DNA from 4 places in the Streptomyces sp. NPDC050264 genome. Region 2 is predicted to be linked to each of the others. Evidence: riboswitches for the same ligand, from Rfam matches in the RefSeq annotation. Region 2 holds a riboswitch; each other region holds the start of a gene.

Region 1 (2,147 bases), on a different contig from region 2:
GTGACCCAGCACCTTTCGCACCACCCGCCCCGGAGGAATCATGACCGCCCCCATCGTGCTCGACAGCGACCCCGGCATAGACGACGCCGTCGCGCTGCAATACCTGCTCGGCACCGGGCTGTGGGACCTCAAGGCCTACACGACCGTCGGCGGCAACGTGCCCGCGACGCAGACCTTCCGCAACGGGCGGGCGCTCGCCCGGGCCTTCGGCATCGACGGCGACATCACCGTGCACCGGGGCGCGGGCCGCCCGCTGACCCGCCTTCCGTACGCGGCCGCCGGCGAGTTCCACGGCTCCACGGGACTCGGCGCCGAGCGACTGCCCGACTCGGCCGTGCCCGAGCACACCGAGTCCTCGGCGCAGGCGCTGCTCCGGCTCTCGCGCGAGTACGAGGGCGAGCTGACGGTGTGCGCGACGGGCCCGCTCACCAATGTGGCGCTCGCCCTGAGCGAGGACCCCGACTTCGCCCGGCGTGTGAAGCGGCTCGTCTTCATGGGCGGGGCGGCCGAGATACCCGGGAACATCACGCCCGTCGCCGAGTTCAACGCGTGGGCGGACCCCGACGCGGCGGACCTCGTCGTCTCCTCCGGCATTCCGTACACGATGGTCGGGCTCGACGCGACGCACGGCTGGCGGTTCGGGCCCGCGGAGCTGGCGACGCTGGAGGCGGCCGGTCCCGGCATGGAGCTGACCGCACGGCTGATGCGCTTCTACCTCGGCGCCTACGAGGAGGCCGGAGGCTCCCCCCTGCACGACCCGCTCGCCGTCGGCGTGTGCGCGGACGAGTCGTTCATCACGGCGGCCGAGGGCACCGTCGTGGTGGAGTGCGCGAGCGAACTCACCCGCGGCAAGACGGTGTTCATCCCCTACGACTCCGATTACCCCCGCGAGTACTACACGGAGTCGCCCCTGGTGAACGCCCGCGCCAAGCATCGCGGCCGGGTCGCCCTGGGCACCGGCCCGCGTAACTTCACAGAGGATTTCGTGGCCACGCTGCTGAAGCGGCCCGCGGCCGTGTGACTCCCACCGTGGGGCCCGGTCGACACAAGATGTGGGCCTGCCGCGATGGCCCGGCACAACATGTATGCTCGCTCTCGCTGCAGCCGCAGGGGAATCCGGTGCAAATCCGGAACTGTCCCGCAACGGTGAACGTATGCGCCCAAAGTGGCGCCCGCGTGAGTCCGACGACCTGCCGCAGCACACCCGGGCCGTCCGGCCCGGGTGTCGACGACGTCCGGGCCTCGCGGAATGGGCCGGTGACGACGGCGCCCCGTGCGCGCCGGAGCCACTCCTTCCCGCAGGCCCCGAGCCGAGCGAGGGAGAGCCCCACGTGACCATCGCGCCGCCCGCCGAACCGGTCTCAGCCGCACCGCAAGACGCTCCGGGCACCGCGCTGCTGCGCACCCTGACCGAGCTGACCGCCGACCTCCGGGGCGCCGACCCCGGCCGGGTGGCCGCCGCAGCGCTGCGCGGCCGCAGCGCCCGCGCCGACGAGGCCGAGCTGCGCGAACTCGCCACCGAGGCCGCGGCCGGGCTGATCTCCGAGGACCCGGTCTACTCCCGGCTCGCCGCCCGGCTCCTCACGCTCTCCATCGCCGCCGAGGCCGCCTCGCAGGGCGTGACCTCCTTCACCGGGTCCGTCGCCGTCGGCCACCGCGAGGGCCTGATCGCCGACCGCACCGCGGAGTTCGTCCGCGTACACGCCGCGCGCCTCGACGCGCTCATCGACACCGCGGCCGACGACCGCTTCGGCTACTTCGGTCTGCGCACCCTGCACAGCCGCTACCTGCTGCGCCACCCGATCACCCGCGCGGTCATCGAGACCCCGCAGCACTTCATGCTGCGCGTCGCGTCGGGTCTCGCGGAGGACGACAGCGCCCGCGCCGTCGACGAGGTCAGCGCGCTGTACGGCCTGATGAGCCGCCTGGACTACCTGCCCTCCTCCCCCACCCTCTTCAACTCGGGCACCCGGCACCCGCAGATGTCGAGCTGCTACCTCCTCGACTCCCCGCTGGACGAGCTCGACTCGATCTACGACCGCTACCACCAGGTGGCCCGGCTCTCCAAGCACGCCGGCGGCATCGGACTCTCGTACTCCCGCATCCGCAGCCGGGGTTCGCTGATCCGCGGGACGAACGGGCACTCC
Region 2 (2,147 bases):
CGAAGTGCATCAGCGCGTAGTAGAGGCCGTGCACCGCGTCGATGTGCGACACCAGGCGGGCGATCTCGGGGAGCGTGCGGTGGGCCATCTGCAGCGTGACGCCTTCGTCGCCCCACACCCCGTCGCGGTCGAGCCCCCAGGTCCCCACGGCCGCCATCACGGCGGCCGGTACGGCGACGGCGACCGCGGTGCCGGGGTCCCCGTGTGGACGGTTCCGCTGTCGTGGCGGGGTCGCGGGCGCGGGATCGTTGCGGACGAGGGCGACGGCCACCAGGGCTCTCTCTCCTGTTCGAGCCGTGCGCGGCCGACCGCCGGCGCCTGACGCGACCATCCTGAAAAGGGCCCGCACACGACGTGTGACGCCACGCGGGACGGGTCACCTGATGCGCCCAGCCTCAGGGGCGCCGGGTCTCAGGATGCGCAAGCGGCGGGCACGCCGGACGGTGGGAGCATGAGCAAACCGGTCATCGTCCACCAGCCCTCGCCCGACGGAGGGCGCCGTGTCCGCGTGGACGGCGAGATCCTCGGACTCGCGCACGAGCCGCGCGACGTCGCCGAGTTCCTGCGCCGGGCCGGACTCGACGTGGACGCGTCGGACGTGGCGGAGTCCCCGCTGATCGACTGGCGCGGCGGCGGCCCCGGCACCTGGCCCGCCCCCTGGTAGCGCCGGCCCGGGGCGTCGTCGGGTCGGCATTGAGCACCGGCGGGCGACCCCGTACGCTGATCGACGCAGCTGGTTCGCCCCGTCCGCCAGGCGGGATGCGTCGCAAGAGGGAACCCGGTGGGAATCCGGGACTGCCCCGCAGCGGTGAGTGGGAACGACCGCCGTCATCAGCACTGGGCCCCGCCAAGGGCCTGGGAAGCGACGGCCAGTAGATGTCTCGTACGACACGAGGCGTGCCCGCGAGTCCGAAGACCTGCCAACTGCCCGTGTGCGTACGACGCGTGCGCGGACATCCTGGCGACCTCGAGGGCGGGTCGGCGAACATATCGGGCGGACGACCGTGCCCTCTCGCGGCGGTCCGGGCCGCCCGGTCCGTCACCCCTTCGCGTCTCTCGTCCCGTCGCCGGGATCTCAGGGATTCATCTCGCGAAGGAGATCTCCGTGACCAGCAGGAACACAGCCGGATCGGCGCGCGCCACCGTGTACGGCTACCCGCGCCAGGGGCGCGACCGGGAACTGAAGAAGGCCGTCGAGGGGTACTGGAAGGGCCGCGTCGACGCCGACGCGCTGCGCGCCACCGCCGCCGAACTGCGCCGCACACACTGGCAGGACCTCGCGGACGCCGGCCTCCACGAGGTCCCGGCCGGCGACTTCTCGTACTACGACCACGTCCTGGACACGACCGTCATGGTGGGGGCCGTGCCCGCGCGCCATCGCGCCGCCGTCGACGCGGACGCCCTCGACGGCTACTTCGCGATGGCCCGCGGCACCCAGGACGTGGCGCCGCTGGAGATGACCAAGTGGTTCGACACCAACTACCACTATCTCGTCCCGGAGTTGGGTCCTGACACGGTGTTCGCGGCCGACTCCGCCAAGCAGGTCCAGGAGGTGCGCGAGGCTCTCGCGCTCGGGCTGACGCCGCGGCCCGTGCTCGTCGGCCCCGTCACCTACCTGCTGCTCGCCAAGCCCGCGCCGGGCGTCGCCGCGGACTTCGTGCCGCTGACCCTGCTGGACCGGCTGCTGCCCGTGTACGCGCGGGTGCTCGCCGATCTGCGCGCCGCGGGAGCCGACTGGGTACAGCTGGACGAGCCCGCTCTCGTCCAGGACCGCACCGCGGCCGAACTGAACGCAGCCGAGCGGGCGTTCCGCGATCTCGGCTCGCTCACGGACCGTCCGCAGCTGCTGATCGGCTCGTACTTCGACCGTCTCGGCGACGCCCTCCCGGTGCTGGCCAAGGCCCCCGTCGAAGGGCTCGCCCTGGACTTCACCGGGCCGGCCGCCGCGAACCTCGACGCGCTCGCCGCGGCCGGCGGACTGCCCGGCAAGCGGCTGGTCGCCGGCGTCGTCGACGGCCGCAACATCTGGGTGAACGACCTGGAGAAGTCCCTCGCCACACTGGGCACCCTGCTCGGGCTCGCCGAGCGGGTCGACGTGGCCGCCTCCTGCTCACTGCTCCACGTCCCGCTGGACGCGGCGCGGGAAC
Region 3 (2,147 bases), on a different contig from region 2:
TCGGCGCACGGCGACGTCCGCGTCGTCACCGAACGTTCTCGGGTCGCCATGCCGGAGACCGGCATCGGCTTCGTCCCCGACGTCGGCGGGACCCATCTGCTCCCGCGCGCCCCCGGCGAACTGGGCACCCGTCTCGCGCTGACCGGGGAGCACATCGGCGCCGGTGACGCGCTGCTGTGCGGACTCGCCGACCACTACGTCCCGTCGGCGGCACTGCCCGCCCTGCTGGCCGAACTGGCGACACGGCCGGTACAGGACGCGCTCGCCCACCACGCGCTCCCCGCGCCACAGGGGGAGCTGGAGGCGGGGCGGGAGTGGACCGACGCGTGCTTCGCCGCCGACACCGTCGAGGAGATCCTCGCCCGGCTCCTCGACCACGGGGACCCGGCGGCCAAGGAAACGGCCGAAACACTGCTCGGCAAGTCGCCCACCGCCGTCAAGGTCACGCTGGAAGCGGTGCGCCGGGCCCGGGAACTCGGCTCCCTGGAAAGGGTGCTGGACCAGGAGTACCGCGTCTCCTGCGCGGCGATGGGCAATCCGGACTTCGTCGAGGGGGTCCGCGCCCAGGTCATCGACAAGGACCGCAGGCCCCGCTGGTCGCCGCGGACCCTCGCCGAGGTCACCGCCGCTGATGTGGAACGCCATTTCACGCCGCTCGGCGAGCGCGAACTGGGCCTGGGCGGTGGCCTGTTGTAGCCCCACGCGCGCCGCGGGCGAGATCACGCCGGTCCGCGCTGTCTTGGCCATGCACGCGACACGCGGTACCTTCGGTGCGTATCGACGACGGCACGACGGAAGCCGGTGAGAATCCGGGACGGTCGCGCCACTGTGAGCGAGCGGTCACAAGACCGTTCGTGAGTCAGACCCGTGGCTGTCGTCCTGTGCACCACCGAGATGGGACGCGAACTCCCGAGGAGGCCCTGCCATGGCGCAGCATGTCGCCCAGCCGACTGCCACCACCCCTGAAGTGCCCGCAACACTGCCGTTGAAGGCGATCGCCCCCTGGGCCGCCTTCTTCGGCGTCCTGATGCTGGTCCTGCTCTACTTCGTCGGCGCCGAACAGGGCGCCACGTCCGTGTTCAGCGGCGCCGAAGTCCATGAGTGGGTGCACGACGCCCGCCACCTGCTCGGTTTCCCCTGCCACTGACCAGAGGGACACCGCGCAGCTCATGAACTCGACAACCGTACGCAATCTGCTTGTTCGGGGCATGCTCGCAGGCCTGGCCGCCGGTGTGCTCGCCCTGGTCATCGCCTACTGGCTCGGTGAGCCGAACGTCGACAAGGCGATCGGCTTCGAGGAGTCGGCCCACGCCGGGCACTCCCACGGTGACGAGGCCGAACTCGTCTCGCGGAGCCTGCAGTCCACGGCCGGACTCGCCACCGGCGTCCTCGTCTACGGGGTCGCCTTCGGCGGTATCGCCGCACTCGCCTACTGCTTCGCCCTGGGCCGGGTGGGCCGTTTCGGCCCGCGCGCCACGGCGCTCCTGCTGTCGGTGTGCGCGCTGCTCGCCGTGTACGTCGTCCCGTTCCTGAAGTACCCGGCCAACCCGCCCGCCGTCGGCAACCCCGACACCATCGGCAAGCGGACCACCCTGTACTTCCTGATGATGGTGCTCAGCGTGCTTCTCGCGATCGCCGCGACGATCCTGGGCAAGCGGCTCGCGCCTCGCATCGGCAATTGGTACGCGACCGTCGTGGCGATGCTCGGCTTCGCCGTCGTGATCGGACTTGCGTACCAGTTCCTGCCCGTGATCAACGACGTGCCGGAGCACTTCCCGGCCGCTCTGCTGTGGCGCTTCAGGCTCTCCGCTCTCGCCATACAGATCGTGATGTGGGGCGGATTCGGCCTGCTCTTCGGCGAGTTGGCCGAGCGGCTGCTGCGCCCGAAGGCCGCCACCGTGCCCAGCCGGGCGGTGCCGGCCGGTCGGTGATCCGGCCCGTCGCACGAGAGGGTCCGCGGAGTTGTCCGGGGGCCTTCTCGCGTTGACGCCCGACGTGAACGCGCCACTGAACGCGCCGCTCAGGACGTGACCGACCGCAGCGGGAGCGCGGTCGGCTACGCCGGGCCCGGACCCCGCCCGCGCCGCGCCGCGCTCCAACTGGCGTACCGGCGCCGCAATCGTCAGGCCCCGCCCAGCGCGTGGCCG
Region 4 (2,147 bases), on a different contig from region 2:
CATGAGTGGGCCGTCCTGACAGACCACTCCCCACGGCTGACGGTGGCCCGCGGGCTGTCCCCCGAGAGGCTGCGGGAGCAACTCGCGGCGGTGGCCGACCTGAACGCCCGCTGGGCACCGTTTCGGCTGCTCACCGGCATCGAGTGCGACATCCTCGACGACGGCTCCCTGGACCAGGAACCCGACCTGCTCGACCAGCTCGATGTCGTGGTCGTCTCGGTGCACTCCAAACTGCGTATGGACGCCGATGCGATGACCCGGCGGATGGTCGCCGCGGTCAGCAATCCGCGGGCCGACGTCCTGGGGCACTGCACCGGCCGGCTGGTGACCGGGCGAGGCCGGCCCGAGTCGCGGTTCGACGCCGACGCGGTGTTCGAGGCGTGCGCGGCCGCGGGCACCGCGGTGGAGATCAACAGCCGCCCGGAGCGCCTCGACCCGCCGCGCCGTCTGCTGCGCCGTGCCGTGGCGGCGGGGGCCCTGTTCTCGGTGGACACCGACGCGCACGCGCCGGGCCAGTTGGACTGGCAGGTGATCGGCTGCGCGCGGGCAGAGGAGTGCGCTGTGCCCGCCGAGCGCGTGGTCACGACCTGGCCCGTGGACAGGCTGCTGGAGTGGACCCGGGCGAAGCGGGCGGGGGAGTTGCCGTGAGCGGGCGTGGCCGGTCTGTCGGGCAGGCCGGGACCGAGCGGGGCGGGGTGCGGGGCGCGTAGTCGAGGGTCTGGACGCGGCCGGACTCCGGCACCGTCGTGCGGCTCCCGCGATGGCCGGGGCAGAGCCTCGGCCGGACCTGTGCGCCAACCGGTTCGCGCAGATCAGCGAGACCGTACGAGACCGGGTAGCGGGCCGGATGGCATGATTGCGGACGACATAGGCGACGGCGGTTCGAGGAATCCGGTGTGAATCCGGTGCGGTACCGCCACTGTGATCGGCGAGCGGATCCCGACATGCCACTGCCCAGGCGGGTGGGAAGGCCGGGACGAGCACTGACCCGAGAGCCAGGAGACTCACGCTGTCGCCTCCTCGATGGACCCCGGGGCGGACTTCCCCGGCGAGAGGGAGGAGTGCGGCATGCCCGAGAGGCCGGCCCGCGACATGGAGGCTGGGCGGGACCGCGAGGTTCCGTGCAGGGTGGTGGTGTGCCGCGACTGTTGTTGCGGCAGTGTCAAGGTGAGTGGGGATCACGCGGCGCAGACCGCGCGGTTGCGGGCGGTGGCTCCGGTGCGTGTCTCCGAGTGCCTGGACGTCTGTGACCAGGCCAACGTCATCGTCGTACAGCCCTCAAGGGCCGGCCGGGCGGCGGGTGCCCGACCGGTATGGCTCGGCCTTGTCAATGATCGTGACGCCACCGAGGACATTGCCGACTGGATAAGCGCCGGCGGACCTGGAGTCGCGCCCCACCCGGAGATCCTGGACCTTTACCTCTTCAAGCCGCCAGGCCGCCTCAAGACTCCGTGAGCCTCTGCTCCGGCCGTGTGGACCAGCCGAGTGAACCAGCAGAGCACGGAAGGGATTTGTCGTGTGTGAGGTGCCGCGCGAACTCTCGGTCGGCGACGTCGCCGAGGCGCTTCGCGATGTTGCGGGGCTCGACGGGTTCTTCGTTCTGGACGCGGCGGAGAGGCCTGATGCTCGGAGAGCCGGGAGGGGGCGGCTCACCTTCTCGGAATTCACCGTTCTCGCGCGGGCGGTCAATGATCGCTGCGCCACGGACGAAACCCGCGTCGGCGTCTCCGTCGCGCACCTGGGACTCGCCGCCCGGCTGTGGTCACCGGTGTTGGCCTGCACGCTCCTGCACGGGATCGTGCCCGAGATGAGCACGGCGGAATGGGTCGAAGGCGGCCCGGCTCTCCGCCTGGCAGATCCGAAGGGCAGGCTCACCGGCCGCTTGCCGTCCCTTGCGGAGGCCGTGTACGCGGAGGTCAACGGCCCACTGGAGAAACTGGAAAGCCAACTCACCGTCAAGATCGCACCGGGACTGCTGGCCGGGAACACCGCGTCCGCGCTCGTCGGGTCGGCGGCGATGCTGCTCAGGCGTCGGCCGGACCTGCGCGCGGAACTCACCGACCTCACCACGGACTTGCTGGAAACAGGAAGGCTGCGTGGCAGCGGCTGGATCACCGGCCCGGATCTGACGTTCCGGCGGCGTAGTT

Evidence for each region. A riboswitch is a leader RNA that binds a small molecule or an ion and turns the genes downstream of it on or off. The one in region 2 is predicted to bind cobalamin.
Region 1: linked by a shared signal. The riboswitch ahead of AB0J02_RS25390 (ribonucleoside-diphosphate reductase subunit alpha) and the one ahead of metE (5-methyltetrahydropteroyltriglutamate--homocysteine S-methyltransferase) in region 2 are both predicted to bind cobalamin.
Region 3: linked by a shared signal. The riboswitch ahead of AB0J02_RS31980 (CbtB-domain containing protein) and the one ahead of metE (5-methyltetrahydropteroyltriglutamate--homocysteine S-methyltransferase) in region 2 are both predicted to bind cobalamin.
Region 4: linked by a shared signal. The riboswitch ahead of AB0J02_RS23180 ((2Fe-2S) ferredoxin domain-containing protein) and the one ahead of metE (5-methyltetrahydropteroyltriglutamate--homocysteine S-methyltransferase) in region 2 are both predicted to bind cobalamin.

What each region holds. Positions count from the first base shown of each region.
Region 1 is NZ_JBFAKV010000014.1:204,370-206,516, forward strand. It holds gene AB0J02_RS25385 (nucleoside hydrolase) at 41-1,021, shown strand; cobalamin riboswitch at 1,079-1,213, shown strand; gene AB0J02_RS25390 (ribonucleoside-diphosphate reductase subunit alpha) at 1,332-2,147, shown strand, end outside.
Region 2 is NZ_JBFAKV010000036.1:1,328-3,474, forward strand. It holds gene AB0J02_RS39555 (glycosyltransferase family 39 protein) at 1-271, opposite strand, end outside; gene AB0J02_RS39560 (hypothetical protein) at 452-664, shown strand; cobalamin riboswitch at 718-940, shown strand; gene metE (5-methyltetrahydropteroyltriglutamate--homocysteine S-methyltransferase) at 1,106-2,147, shown strand, end outside.
Region 3 is NZ_JBFAKV010000022.1:71,311-73,457, forward strand. It holds gene AB0J02_RS31975 (enoyl-CoA hydratase/isomerase family protein) at 1-696, shown strand, start outside; cobalamin riboswitch at 747-890, shown strand; gene AB0J02_RS31980 (CbtB-domain containing protein) at 926-1,147, shown strand; gene AB0J02_RS31985 (CbtA family protein) at 1,170-1,931, shown strand; gene AB0J02_RS31990 (histidine phosphatase family protein) at 2,123-2,147, opposite strand, start outside.
Region 4 is NZ_JBFAKV010000012.1:203,266-205,412, reverse strand. It holds gene AB0J02_RS23185 (PHP domain-containing protein) at 1-648, shown strand, start outside; cobalamin riboswitch at 885-1,006, shown strand; gene AB0J02_RS23180 ((2Fe-2S) ferredoxin domain-containing protein) at 1,069-1,455, shown strand; gene AB0J02_RS23175 ((2Fe-2S)-binding protein) at 1,517-2,147, shown strand, end outside.